DNA from 4 places in the Geodermatophilus sp. FMUSA9-8 genome. Region 1 is predicted to be linked to each of the others. Evidence: riboswitches for the same ligand, from Rfam matches in the RefSeq annotation. Region 1 holds a riboswitch; each other region holds the start of a gene.
The links. A riboswitch is a leader RNA that binds a small molecule or an ion and turns the genes downstream of it on or off. The one in region 1 is predicted to bind cyclic di-AMP.
Positions count from the first base shown of each region.

Region 2: it holds a riboswitch for cyclic di-AMP, as region 1 does, so the genes downstream of both, WA616_RS06430 (transglycosylase family protein) here and WA616_RS14330 (C40 family peptidase) in region 1, are expected to answer to the same signal.
Region 3: it holds a riboswitch for cyclic di-AMP, as region 1 does, so the genes downstream of both, WA616_RS07240 (hypothetical protein) here and WA616_RS14330 (C40 family peptidase) in region 1, are expected to answer to the same signal.
Region 4: it holds a riboswitch for cyclic di-AMP, as region 1 does, so the genes downstream of both, WA616_RS23295 (hypothetical protein) here and WA616_RS14330 (C40 family peptidase) in region 1, are expected to answer to the same signal.

Region 1 is NZ_JBAGKE010000006.1:179,249-182,529, forward strand. It holds partial or broken gene WA616_RS14320 (YhjD/YihY/BrkB family envelope integrity protein) at 13-831, opposite strand; gene WA616_RS14325 (hypothetical protein) at 880-1,101, opposite strand; cyclic di-AMP (ydaO/yuaA leader) riboswitch at 1,290-1,426, shown strand; gene WA616_RS14330 (C40 family peptidase) at 1,434-2,558, shown strand; gene WA616_RS14335 (hypothetical protein) at 2,596-3,147, opposite strand; gene WA616_RS14340 (DUF3817 domain-containing protein) at 3,256-3,281, shown strand, end outside.
Region 2 is NZ_JBAGKE010000002.1:449,820-453,100, forward strand. It holds gene WA616_RS06425 (HNH endonuclease signature motif containing protein) at 1-605, shown strand, start outside; gene WA616_RS06430 (transglycosylase family protein) at 658-1,872, opposite strand; cyclic di-AMP (ydaO/yuaA leader) riboswitch at 1,877-2,047, opposite strand; gene menD (2-succinyl-5-enolpyruvyl-6-hydroxy-3-cyclohexene-1-carboxylic-acid synthase) at 2,322-3,281, opposite strand, start outside.
Region 3 is NZ_JBAGKE010000003.1:25,473-28,753, forward strand. It holds gene WA616_RS07230 (cytochrome c biogenesis CcdA family protein) at 1-164, opposite strand, end outside; gene WA616_RS07235 (TlpA family protein disulfide reductase) at 167-718, opposite strand; cyclic di-AMP (ydaO/yuaA leader) riboswitch at 1,060-1,215, shown strand; gene WA616_RS07240 (hypothetical protein) at 1,506-2,429, shown strand; gene WA616_RS07245 (hypothetical protein) at 2,420-2,836, opposite strand; gene WA616_RS07250 (hypothetical protein) at 2,948-3,175, shown strand.
Region 4 is NZ_JBAGKE010000014.1:65,431-68,711, reverse strand. It holds gene WA616_RS23300 (phosphoketolase family protein) at 1-1,450, opposite strand, end outside; cyclic di-AMP (ydaO/yuaA leader) riboswitch at 1,638-1,798, shown strand; gene WA616_RS23295 (hypothetical protein) at 2,050-2,685, shown strand; gene WA616_RS23290 (PIG-L deacetylase family protein) at 2,717-3,281, opposite strand, start outside.

The sequences.
Region 1 (3,281 bases):
CCGCTCGTCGAGCGCCTGGGTGAGCAGCCAGCCGCTCAGCAGCACCAGGTGCAGCAGGAACAGCCACAGGCCGATGGCGACCACCGCGCCGACCGCGTCGAGGCCGCCGAACGGCGCGCCGAGGTCCAGCGGCAGCGACAGGAACAGCACGAAGCCCTGCAGGAACCCCGACAGGCAGGCCGCGGTGAACAGCGCGCCGCTGACCAGCGCGCCCCAGCGGTGCCGCCCGCCGGCCACCACGCCGAAGCCCCACAGCAGCGGCACGGTGAGCACGAACAGCACCGTGTAGTAGCCGACGAAGAACCGGCCGAGGGCCGGCCCGACGCCGTCCTCCCGGGCCAGGTCCGCCATGACCCGCGCGGCGAGCAGCAGCGGGTAGAGCAGCAGCGGGGTGACGACGACCAGGGGCAGCGCCGACAGCCGTCCCCGCCAGGCGGTGAGGTTCTCCTGCCGCCGGCTGAACCGCATGAGCGCCCGCCGCAGGCCCTCCCCGTACAGCGACAGCGGGAGCAGCGCCAGGACGAAGCCGAGCAGGTCCACCCGGACGCCGGCCGCGACCAGGCGCTCCACCGCCTCCGGCGCGCCCAGCGGGGTGGGCAGCAGCTCGGCCAGCCGCGCGCTGAGCGCCCGGACCTCGTCCCGCGAGGTCACCAGCGCGGTCAGCCGCACCGCCACGAGCAGCAGCGGCACCACCGCGATGCCGGCGTAGAACGTCAGCCCGGCGCCGATCAGCGCGAGGTCGCGGCCCAGCAGCCGTCGGCGGGCGCCGCCGAGCAGCCCCCGGGACTCGGCGCGCAGCCGGGCCGCCGTCCACGTCCGTCCGGGGCTCACCGGGTCACGCCACCAGCCGCCGCGTCCGCACGCCCCTCGGGGAGGCGGTCAGTCGTCGGAGCTGTCGTCGGTGGTGGGCGCGTCGTTGCCCGGGTTGACCCCGGTCTCCTGGCAGCTCGCGTCGTTCTCGTTGCTGGCGTTCTCCCCGCTGGAGTCGCAGTTCGTCGGCCCGCGGGTGAAGTCGGTGTTGTCGCCGCAGGCCGTCAGCGAGCCGAGGAGGGCCAGCACGACGAGCGGGCGGGCGAGGCGCATCCGCGTGGAGGAGGACATGAGCAGACTCCTACACGTCCCGGGCCGGTCCCAAACCGGCGGGGTCGGTCCTCCTGCTCCCGCCCGGGCCGCGGTGTGAGCCATGTAATTACAAGAAACCCATTGTCACGCCTCGGTCACGGCCCCTACTCTCAGTACGTCCAACGGGGCGCTCCGTCACCAACCTGGGTGACACCCCGCGGACGCCGTCGAGCCGGTCGCCCCTTCGGGAGGCCGGGCCGGGGACCCAACGCAGTCCTGGGGTGCAGCGCGTGTCCGCACGCGCCGGGCGAGTCCACGCCCGAACCCGTCAGCTAACCCGGTAGGCGGCCTGGGAAGAGGAGAACTGGCGCGTGGCGTCCCTGCGCACGTCTGTCCCCGGCATGCCCGCGACCGGCCGCTTTCGCTGCCGCCGCGCCGCCCTCGCCCTCACCGGGGCCCTGGGCATCGGGCTGGGCCTGGGCGCCGTCCCCGCGCAGGCCGAGGAGCCCGCCACCGCCGCCGAGGCCGCCCAGCTGGTCGCCGCCCGCGGCCACGAGCTCGAGGTCGTCACCGAGCAGTTCAACGAGGCGCGCGAGGCCCTGAGCGCCCAGCAGGCCGCCGCCGAGGCCGCCGCCGCGACCCTCGCCCAGGCGCAGGCCGCCGTCGACGCCGCCCGCCAGCAGGTCGTCGGCATCGCCCGGTCGGCCTACACCGGCGACACCATGGGCCCGCTCCAGGCCCTCATGACCAGCGACGACGCCGACGAGTTCGTCAACCGCGTCACCCTGCTCCAGGGCGTCGCCGGCTACCAGGGCGAGCTGCTCGGCCAGGCCGCGGCCGCCACCGAGGCCGCCACCGCCGCGCAGACCGCCGCCGCCGAGCACGCCGCCGAGGCGCAGCGCCAGTACGACGCCGTCGCCGCCCAGCAGGCCGACCTCGAGGGCCAGATCGCCGAGTACCAGGCCGACTTCGCCCGGCTCACCGCCGAGGAGCGGCGCGCCGCCCTCGAGGCCGCCGCGGCCGCGCACGCCGCCGAGGGCCAGCGCGCCAGCCGCGACGAGGAGCGCGAGGAGCCGGCCGCCCCGTCGTCGGCGTCCTCGTCCTCCGCGGAGTCCGCCCCGGCCGCGGCCGCGGCGCCCGCCAGCGGCGTCGCCGGCACCGTGGTCGCCACCGCGATGGCCCAGCGCGGCAAGCCCTACGTGTGGGCGGCCGGCGGCCCGGGTTCCTTCGACTGCTCCGGCCTGACGCAGTACGCCTTCCGCGCCGCCGGCATCAGCCTCCCGCACTCCAGCCGCATGCAGTCGCAGATGGGCGCCGCGGTCTCCCGCGCGAACCTGCAGCCCGGTGACCTGGTGTTCTTCTACAGCCCGGTGAGCCACGTGGGCATCTACATCGGCAACGGCCAGATGGTGCACGCGCCGACCTCGGGTGACGTCGTCAAGGTCGCGAGCATCGACTCGATGGGCGGCTACGCCGGCGCCCGCCGCATCGGCTGACGAAGGACCCCTCGGGACCCCGGGGCCCCGGTGCCGCTCAGGTGCCGGGGCCCCGCCGCGTCCGGACCACCTGCAGCAGCCCCCACACGAAGGCCGCGGTGTCGCCGGAGGGCAGCCGCACCTCCCAGCGGGTGACCACCTGCGGGTCGGCCTCCTCCGCGCCGGGCAGGCCGCTCACGTCGGCGACCACGTGCTCCCAGACGCGCAGCCGCCCGTCCGCGGCCGGCGGCACCGGGGAGCCCGGCGCGCGCACCAGGTGCTCGTGCAGCACGGCGCCCTCGACGGTGGACACCACCTCCCAGCGCAGGTGCGGCCACAGCGGCAGCGGCCAGTGCCGCACGTCGAGCTCCAGGTCGCCGAACGGGCGCACCTCGACGCGCTCGGCCGGCCCGAGGACGGCGGCCCGCAGCGCCAGCCCGCGCGGCGCCCGCGGCGCGTGGTGCAGCGCCTGCCAGCGGGTGTGCGCCGCGTGCGCCTCCGCCCGGGTGGCCCCGAGCCGGGGGAGGGCGCCGGCGACGAGGTCGGGCCGCAGGTCGGCCATCCGGCGCAGCAGGACCAGGCAGAACTCCCGCCGCGCCAGACCCCGCACGGCGCCGACCCTGCCACCCAGGTCACACCGCCGTCCGGGACACCCGGCCGCCCCGCCGCGTTGGACCCTCCGGACCCCAGCCCGACCCCGACCCCGAGGACCGCACCGATGAACCCCCGCACCGTCGCGCTCGC
Region 2 (3,281 bases), on a different contig from region 1:
AGGCCACGACCGGCTCAGGAGCCGGGACCGACGGTGACGGCGCCGGCCAGGCCGACGCCGCGACCGACAGCGACGCCGACTCCTCCGCGGCCGAGACAGGCGGTGCCGGCGAGGCGACCAGGAGCATCCGCCAGGCCCGTGCCGGGTCGAGGAGGACGTCCTCGCTGCCGCGGTGGCGGGGCAGCGCGACCCTCGGGTCCGGTGCCGTGGTCCCCGCGGCCGCCGCCCGCTGGCTGGCCTGCGACGGCGCGATCACCCGCGTGGTGCTCGGCCCCGACGGCGTCCCCCTCGACCTGGGCCGGGAGCAGCGCCTCGCCGACCGGCACGTCCGCCGCGCCGCGGAGGTCCGCGACGGTGGGTGCGTGTTCACCGGCTGCGGCGCCCCCACCTGGTGGTGCGACGTCCACCACGTCGTGCACTGGCTCGACGGCGGACCGACGTCGCTGGAGAACTCGGCGCTGCTGTGCGAACGCCACCACACGAAGGTCCATCACGGCTTCCGCGTGCAACGCCTGGCTGACGGGCGATGGCACACGTGGCGGCCCGACGGCACCGAAATCCGCACACCCGCGGCGCTGCGGTCGCCGCCCCTCGTCCCCGCCTGAGACGACGAGGACCCCGGCCGCGGGCGGCCGGGGTCCTCGTGTCGGGCGGTGGTCAGCCGACGTAGTTCACGTGCACGTGGTCGAAGTGGTTCGCGGTGACGCCACCGCGGTCCTCCATGGCGCGCCACGCGCCGTCGGGCGAGGTGAGGATGCGCTGCTCCCAGATCACGTACTCGACACCGAGCTCGTCCCAGTGGTCCACGTGGTACTGCGCGATGGCGTCGCCGAGGGTGGCGTCGCTCATGACCATGTAGTCCAGGGCCTTGCCCGAGGGGTGCCCGTCGGGGTCGACGGCGCTGGGCCGGGTGCCGCCGAGGGTGATGTCACCGGCGCCGGGCACCGCGCTCACGACGGCGTTCGCGGCCGCCTGCACCGCGGCGTGGATCGGCCCGGAGCTGTTGGTGATGGTGGCGACGGCGGCGGCCGAGGCGGGCGCCGCGGCGACCTCGGGGGCGGCCTCGGCGAGCGGGGCGACCTCGCCGACCGGCGCAGACTCCCCGGCGTTCGAGCCACCGGCGGGCGTCTCGGCAGGGGCTGCGGCGGGCGCGGGGGCCGGGGCCTCGGCGGGGGCCGCGGCAGGCGCGGGGGCCGGCGCCTCGGCGGGCGCGGCGGCCGGAGCCGCCCCGCTCACCGCGAACACCTGACCCGGGAAGATCAGGTTCGGGTTGCTGCCGATGACGTCGACGTTGCGCTCGTAGAGCTCCCGCCAGCTCTGGGCGTGGGCGGCGGCGATCTTGGCGACGGTGTCGCCCCACCGGACGGTGTAGTCCTCGGTGTCGCCAGCGGCCGGCGCAGGCGCGGCCTCGGCCGGCGCGGCCGGGGCGGCGGGAGCGGCCTCCGGCGCGGGAGCCTCCGCGGCGGGCGCGGCGGGAGCGGGGGCCTCCGCGGCGGCCGCGGTGGTGCCCTCGGCCAGGTACTTCCCGCAGGACGGCCAGGCGCCGACGCCCTGACCGGCGAGGACGGCCTCGGCGATCTCGACCTGCTGGGCGGGGGTGGCGAGGTCGGCGCGCGGGGCGAGCTCGGTGCCGCCGAACGCGGCCCAGGTGGACTGGCTGAACTGCAGGCCGCCGTAGTAGCCGTTGCCGGTGTTGATCGACCAGTTGCCGCTCGACTCGCACTGGGCGACGCCGGACCAGTCGTGGCTGGTCGAGGCGGAGGCGGGCGAGCTGAGGACGCCGATCCCGACGACGGTGGCGCCGGCGGCGACAGGGGCCTTGGCGATGACCTTCTTGGTGCGGACGTAACGGGGTGCGCGGTGCTTGGGCATGGTGATGATCTCCCGATCACCGCCGGCGAGGTGAGCTGTCGGGTTCGGGCGATCGGTGCCCGGCCGCGGGACGCGGCTTCACCCCGGAGACGCGTTCAGGTCAGGCCCCCGTAGGCCGTCACGCGCCGGAAGTGGGTCCCCCACCCCTGCCCTTGGGAGTTGACGTGAGCGACCGGTGGGCAGGGTTTGGCGGACCGGCGCCGCGCTCCGGTGTGCTGAGCGCAGCCAAAACGTTACATATCGTCATGGCAACTGTCGTCGTGTCGCCGGTCACGTCGAGGTTGTTCTGTGCTCCTGCGGGGTATCGGCACCCCTCGGTCGAGGGGCCGGCGACCCCGCTCTCCGGACGATCCACCCTGGTCGCGCCCCGTGTCGCGGAGACGGCCCCTGCCCTGCACCGACGGCCGGGACCAGCGGCGGCCGGTGACGCAGCACACCGGCCGCGCGGGTCAGGTCAGGGCACGGGCGGCGGTCTCCCGCAGCGCGACGGCGAGGCCGGCCTCCGCGCGCTGGTCGGTGCGCACGACCACCACCCGCGGCCCGCCGAGCGCCAGCGCCGCCGGCAGCTCGTCCGCGGTGGTCACCGCGGTGGCCGCCCAGCCCAGCGCCCGGGCGACGGCGACCAGGTCGCGGCCGTGCGGCGTGCCGAACACCCGCCGGTAGTCGCGCTCGTGCGCGGGCCGCCCCGGCTCGAGCTGGGCGAAGATCCCGCCGCCGTCGTTGTCCGGGACGACGACGGTGAGGTCCGGCCGGGCCTCGCCCTCGCCGGTCAGCAGCCCCTGCAGGTCGTGCAGGAAGGTCAGGTCGCCCATGAGCGCGACCGCCGGGCCGCCGTGCACCAGCGCGGCCCCGATCGCCGTGGAGATCGTCCCGTCGATGCCCGCGACGCCGCGGTTGGCCAGCACGCTCACGTCGCCGCGCGGCACGGCGAGCCGGTCGACGTCGCGCACGGGCGTCGACGAGCCGAGCACCAGCAGCGCGCCGGCGGGCAGCGCGGCGACGACGTCGCGGGCCAGCCGGGCGGCGGTCAGGCCGGGAGCGCCGTCGAGCAGCGCGTCCACGGCCGTGCCCACCCGCGCGGCGGCGTCGCGCCAGGCGACTGCCCAGGCGGCGTCCGCGGGCGGCCCGGACGGCGGGACGGCGCGGGTGACCGACGTGCTGGAGCGGCCGGGGTCGGGCCAGCGCGGGCCGGACACCACCGTCTCCACCCGCACCCGGGGGTCGGCCAGCAGCGCCGAGACCGGCCGCGACAGCGTCGGCCGCCCGAGCACGACCACCCGCGCGGGCCGGTGCTCCTCCAGCCAGTCCGGCGCACCGAGCAGCAGCGCCCCGCCGCGCACGGCGTCGCCGGTCCACGCCCCGCCGCTGGGCTCGGCGACCACGGGCCAGCCCGCGGCCGCGGCACCCTC
Region 3 (3,281 bases), on a different contig from region 1:
TTGGCGCCGGTGAGGCCTGCGACGTAGCCGAGATAGCCAGGCACCAGCGGCAGCACGCACGGCGAGGCGAAGCTGATGAGCCCGACGAGGGCAGCTACCGCTACCGCCAGCAGCAGCGAGCCATCGGTGACGATGCCGGCGAAGGTCGCGCCCAGGTCATCCATGCTCAGGCCTCCTCGGCCAGCAACCCATCGAGGGCGGCGCGCAGGTCCTCGTCCGGCACGGCCGCGACGTAGACCGCTGCTACGCGGCTGCTGCGGTCGAGCAGGATCGTCGTGGGCACCACGTTGGCCGGGAAGCCGCGGAAGGCGAGGGCGACCTCGCCCGCGGGATCGAACAGCGAGGGGTAGGTCGCCCCGACGGTGTCGACGAAGGCCCGCGCCAGCTGGCGCTGGTCCTTCACGTTGACGCCGAGGAACTGCACACCCCGCTCGGCGACCTCGGTGTAGACCGCCTGGAACTCAGGGGTCTGCACCCGACACGGCGTACACCATGAGCCCCAGAAGTTGATCACGACGATGTCACCGACCAGTGAGGCAGAGTCGAAAGCGGAGCCGTCGAGCAGCTCCCCCGTGAACGACGGCGCCGACCGACGGGCCTCCCCGGGGACCAGCTGGCCCAACGGCGTCGCCTCGGTGAAGTCGAACTCGCCGAGCTCAGGTCCCGCGTCCGCACCGGCGTATGAGCCGCCCGAGCAACCGAGCAGTAGAGCAGCCACGCCGGCACCTGCGGCCACCAGCACGCCACGCCGGCTCAGAGTCCTAGGTAACAAGGGTGTGCTCCCACTGCGTAGAGCTAGCCGCTGGTTCAGCGGCACGGACAGCGCCTCCCAGGTCCGCAGGTGCCCCGCAGAGCCATGCTAACATCGCTCCATACCGATGAAAGCGCCGGGATGGCGGCCGGCGTGACCGGTGGTTCCGCGACAAGCGGTGCGTCGGCCGGACACCTCGTCCGCGACGTGGGTCACCAACGACTCCGTGGTCGCGGTTTGTCACAGCGCGATAACAGCCTCTACCGTGGCCGGGTCCGATCGGTCCACACGCCCCTTCCGGGGAGTCCGAGCGGACGCCGCCGAGTCGCCTTCACCGGCGAACCGGGGACCCACTGCAGTACTGGGGTGAATCGCTCCCGGGGAGCCCGATGTCCCGTGGGTGCGCAGGGCGTCTTCCCGCCCGAACCCGTCAGCTAACTCGGTAGGCGGCGACCGGAAGAACGGAGAGCTGCCGCATGGCGCGCCCGAGCCCCGCCGCACCACCACGACGTCTCCAGCCCCTCTGCCGGACCGGGCCGCGCCCGCGCATCTGACCGCTCGCGGCCGCTCTGCGCCGAGCGCCCCATGCAGGCCCATCAGCCCGAGCGCCTCACGCTCGACCGGCCCCCGCCGGTTCCCGTGGAGCACCTGCCTACCGCTCGACGTCCGCGGTCTGCCGCTGCCTCGCCGCTTGACCTCCCCGCAGCCGCGCCCGCGCGCCGCTGTGCCCGAACACCCCGGAGCACCACCACTCATGGACGTCCGCACCACCACCACTGGCCGCGCCGCTGGGCGCCGCGGCCGGACCGCCCGGTCGGTCATCGCCCGCCGCCGTCCCGGCCTCCTCCTCGGTGTCGCCACCGCCGGCGCGGTCCTCGTCAACGTCCTCACCGGCACGGGGCCGGCCGCGCAGGCCGGGGCCGCATCCTCGGAGTCGGCCAGCGTCGCCGAGGCCCTCGGCCTCTCCAGCCAGTCCAGCCCGGCGAATGCCGCGCCGGATCTGGAGCCGCTGCAGGACATGACCGCCAGCCGCAGCAGCCGGGAGGCTCAGGAGAGCGCCGCCCAGCAGGCGCAGGCCGCCGCTGACCAGGCTGCGGTCGAGCGACAGCGGGCCGAGGCCGAGGCCGCCGCCCAGGCCGAGGCCGCCGCTCGGGCCGAGGCCGCCGCTCGGGCCGAGGCCGCCGCCCAGGCCGAGGCCGCCGCCCAGGCCGAGGCCGCCGCCCAGGCCGCCGCCGCGGCGTCGGCCCAGGCGGCGTCGGAGGCCCCCGACGAGGAGCCCGGCATCGGTGCGGTGGCCGCCAGCACGGCCGTGACCGCGGTCGCACGGATCACCAACACCGCGGGATCAGCGAAGCCGCAGTCGCAAGCGGCTGCGGACGCTGTCGTCTCCAACGTGCCCGGCGCGGACGGCATCACCATCGGCGGTACCCGGGCCAGTGCGGCCGACCCCGGCGGCCACCCCTCCGGGCTGGCCTTGGACTACATGGTGCTCTCCGACACCGCCCTGGGGAACGCGATCGTGCAGTACCACATCGCCAACTGGGACGCGCTCGGCGTCGACTACCTGATCTACCGGCAGCGCATCCTGCAGTCGCCGGGTGGCTCCTGGTCGACCATGGCCGACCGTGGCAGCGCGACGCAGAACCACATGGACCACGTCCACGTGAACTACCAGTGATCCCCGCCGGGGACCGCACGCCGTCCACGATGTCCGGCCGGTGATCCTGGCCAGGAGGTGACCCTCCGGATCGCGCGCACGGGATCTGGCCCGCGGTGCGCGCACGTCGACGTATCCCCTCCTCCCGCGTCCTGCCGGCCCCGGCCCTGCGCCCACTGCGGCGCGCGCCTCGCGCCGATCGCTTCACCCGCAGGCCAGGGGCTGACCGGTCGGGTGGCGGTCCAGGTGAACCAGGGCCGGCCGAGATCGTCGGTGGTGATCTCGGGACCGGTCACGGTCAGCGTCGACCAGTCCAGCAGCCCCGGGTCTCCGGCGTCGAGCACCCGGTGGCGGAGCGCTGCCCGCAGTCCCGCGGTCGCCCGGCCGAGGTTGTCGTAGGGCAGCGACGTCGACGCCTGGTAGGCCACGGTGCGCATCGTCCCTGGACCGCCGCACTCTCGGCACGGTTCGGTCACGTGCTGTCACACCAGAGGGTCGGTGCGCGTGGCCCGCCGGCGCCGGCGGCTAGACCCGTCCGCGTGACCGTCCCCATCCGCCTGCTGGACGAGCGCCGCTTCGACCCGCCCCGCGACGTCGAGGTGCACAACGACGGCCGGTGGTGGTCCGGCCACCAGTCGGCCTGGCGTCTGTGCGACGACGGGTTCGGCTGGCGTGCCGCGGTCACCTGGCGGCAGCTGCACGACTACGGCTGGGGCCGCCACCTCACGAGCGTGCCGCCGGATCGGGTCCGCATCAGGACGCGGTGAGGCACTGCCACCCGCGTCCACGGAGCGAGCATGTCGGCCGCCCGGGGCGTCGACAGGCCGGGCCGTCCACCCGCCAGCACCAAGGCCCCCCGGCAGGGAGGAACGT
Region 4 (3,281 bases), on a different contig from region 1:
GGTAGCCCTCCAGCCAGCCCTGGCACAGGTGCTCGGAGAGCACCTCCATGACCCGGCCGTCGGGCGCCAGGTGGTCGTCCTCGGGCTCGCGCCGCGCCATCCAGGTGCGGTCGGTGGCCTCGAGCACCGCGCCGAGGCGGTTGGAGTTGTTCTCGTCGGGCGCGAAGACGCGGAAGGTCTGCGGGTTGCCGCGCATGACGTCGCGCAGGAACTCCCCGAGCACCCGGGTGGCCTCCACCGCGCCGGTACCGGGCTCGGGCACGGGGACGGCGTAGTCGGCGAACGCGGGCATCCGCAGCGGCTGCAGCAGCAGCCCGCCGTTGGCGTGCGGGTTGGCGCTCATCCGGCGCGGGCCCTCCGGGTGGAGGTCGCGCACGGCCGGGACGGGGGCGCCGGCGTCGTCGAAGAGCTCCTCGGGGCGGTAGCTGCGCAGCCACTCCTCGAGCACCCGCCGGTGGCCGTCGTCCTCGCGCGCGTTGGCGAAGGGCACCTGGTGCGAGCGCCACGAACCCTCGACGCGGTGCCCGTCGACCTCCGCCGGCCCGGTCCACCCCTTGGGCGAGCGCAGCACGATCATCGGCCAGCGCGGCCGCTCGGTGGCGCCGCCCTCCCGTGCCCGCCGCTGGATGTCGGCGATCTCGTCGAGGCAGCGGTCGAGCGTCGCGGCGAACTGCTGGTGCATGAGCGCCGGGTCGTCGCCCTCGACGACGTACGGCGTGTGCCCGTAGCCGCGCAGCAGGGCGTCGAGCTCGTCGGGCTCGATGCGGGCCAGCACGGTCGGGTTGGCGATCTTGTAGCCGTTGAGGTGCAGGATCGGCAGCACCGCGCCGTCGCGGGCCGGGTCGACGAACTTCGTGGCGTGCCAGCTCGCGGCCAGCGGCCCGGTCTCGGCCTCGCCGTCGCCCACGACGGCGGCGACGACGAGGTCCGGGTTGTCGAAGGCGGCGCCGTAGGCGTGCACCAGGGCGTAGCCGAGCTCGCCGCCCTCGTGGATCGAGCCGGGGGTCTCGGGCGCGACGTGGCTCGGGATCCCGCCGGGGAAGCTGAACTGGGTGAACAGCCGCTTCATCCCCGGCTCGTCCTGCGACACGTCGGGGTAGACCTCGCTGTAGGTGCCCTCCAGCCAGGCCGACGCGACCGGGCCGGGGCCGCCGTGGCCGGGCCCCATCACGTACATGCAGTCGAGGTCGCGCGCGGCGATCGCCCGGTTGAGGTGCGCGTAGACGAAGTTCAGCCCCGGCGTCGTGCCCCAGTGGCCCAGCAGCCGCGGCTTGACGTGCTCCGGGCGCAGCGGCTCGCGCAGCAGCGGGTTGTCCATGAGGTAGATCTGGCCGACCGACAGGTAGTTGGCCGCCCGCCACCAGGCGTGGATGCGGGTCAGCTCCTCCTGGGTCAGCGGCCCGACGCCGTCGGTCGCGGCGATCTCCTCGCGCGTGCTGGCCTCGGTCACCGTCGTCCTCCCGGGGGTGGTCGCGCTCGACGCCCCCACCCTGGCGGACCCGGCCCCGCCCCGCAGGTCGGTGCGACGGCCGGCCGCCCGCCCCACCGGAACTCCCCGGTCCCCGTTGCCGGGCCCCGCGGGCCTCCCTACGGTCGACCCGTCCGGACGGCCCTTCGCGCCCCAGCCGGGGTGATCCGCCCGGACGCCGCCGAGTCGCGGACCACGCCTGTGGCCGCGAGCCGGGGACCCACCGCGTCACCGGGGTGAGTCCCACCGCCCGGTCCTCCGGGAGGTGGGTAGGGCGACATCCCCGCCCGAACCCGTCAGCTGACCCGGTAGGCGGCCACGGGAGAAACGGAGAGCCGCGACACGGGGAGCGCCGTCGGCGCCTGCCCCGACGCGCCCCGCCCCCAGACACCTCGCCGCGGCCCGCGCACCCGCGCCGGCCGCCGCGCCTCCGGGATCCGGACCCGACCGGCCTCCGCACACGCCCCGCCCGGGCTGCCGCGTGCCGTCCCGGACCCCGTGCCCTCCCCTGCCCCGCGCCGGGTGCCTGCCGAGCAGACGGCGGGACCGCGCGGGGCCACACGACAGGAGCTCTCCTCGTCATGCGCAGACACGCCCTCCGCCGCACGCTCACCGTCGGCACCGCCACCGTCGCCCTCTGCCTGGCCGGTCAGTCGGCCGCCTCCGCCGACCGTCCCTGGGACGGCGACCGGCACGACCGGGGCGGCTGGTCCGAGCACTGGTCCGGCCGCGGCGACGCCGCCGCGGCACCCGCCCCCGCCGCCGAACCAGCAGCGGCACCGGCGGCGGCTCCCGCACCGGCGGCGGCTCCCGCAGCCGCGCCCGCCGCCGCGGCGGCCACCGCCGTCGTCGCCGTCGCCACGGACCTGACCGGGGCACCGACCCCGACGTCGACCGCCTACAGCGCCTGGGCGCCGCACGTGCGGCCGGCCGTCGCGGAGGTCACGCAGGCCTTCGCGGTGTCCACGGTCCTCACCCGGCCCGGGCACTCCCCGACGCAGCAGCTGGCCGCCGACTTCATGGTGTACGCCGACGCGGCGAAGGGGGACGCGGTCGCCCAGTTCGTCATCGACAACGCGACGCGGCTGCGCGTCGAGTACGTCATCTGGCAGCAGCGGATCTGGCTGGTCGGCGGGTCCGGCTGGCAGGCCATGGCCGACCGCGGCTCGCCGACGGCCAACCACAGGGACCACGTCCACGTGAGCTTCCTGCCGTGACGCCCGCCTGAGAGGTGGACGGCCGGCGCGCTCAGCCGGCGTAGAGCGCGAAGCCGGTCCTGCGCCGGCCGTCCACCTCCGGCGTCGCCATCTCGACCTGTCGCCGTGCCTGCTCCTCGACCGGGTCGTCCGACAGCGCCTCGAGGTAGCGGCGGTGCTCGGCGAGCGAGGCCACCGCCCGGTCGACGACGCCGGTGACGTCGACGGTGTGCGTCGCCCCGACCGGCGTGGCGACGGCGATCCAGCGCACGCCCCGCCACGGCTCCTGCCCGGCGAGCTCGGGGAAGATCCACTCGTTGGCGGCGTCGCCCACCGCGTCGACCACGGAGCGGCCGAGCGCCCGGTGGTCGGCGCTGTTCCAGTACGCCGGGGCCACGCCCGGCGGCGTCCACGTCTCGCCGAAGTGCATCGTCACCACCAGCTCCGGCCGGTGCCGGCGCATCGCCGCGGCCAGCGACCGGCGCAGCTCCAGCCCCTCGACGACCCGGCCGTCGGGGAACCCGAGGAACTCGACCTCCGAGACGCCGACCACCGCCGCCGACGCCCGCTGCTCCCGCTCGCGCAGCGGCCCCGCCTCCCCCGGCGGCAGCCCGGCG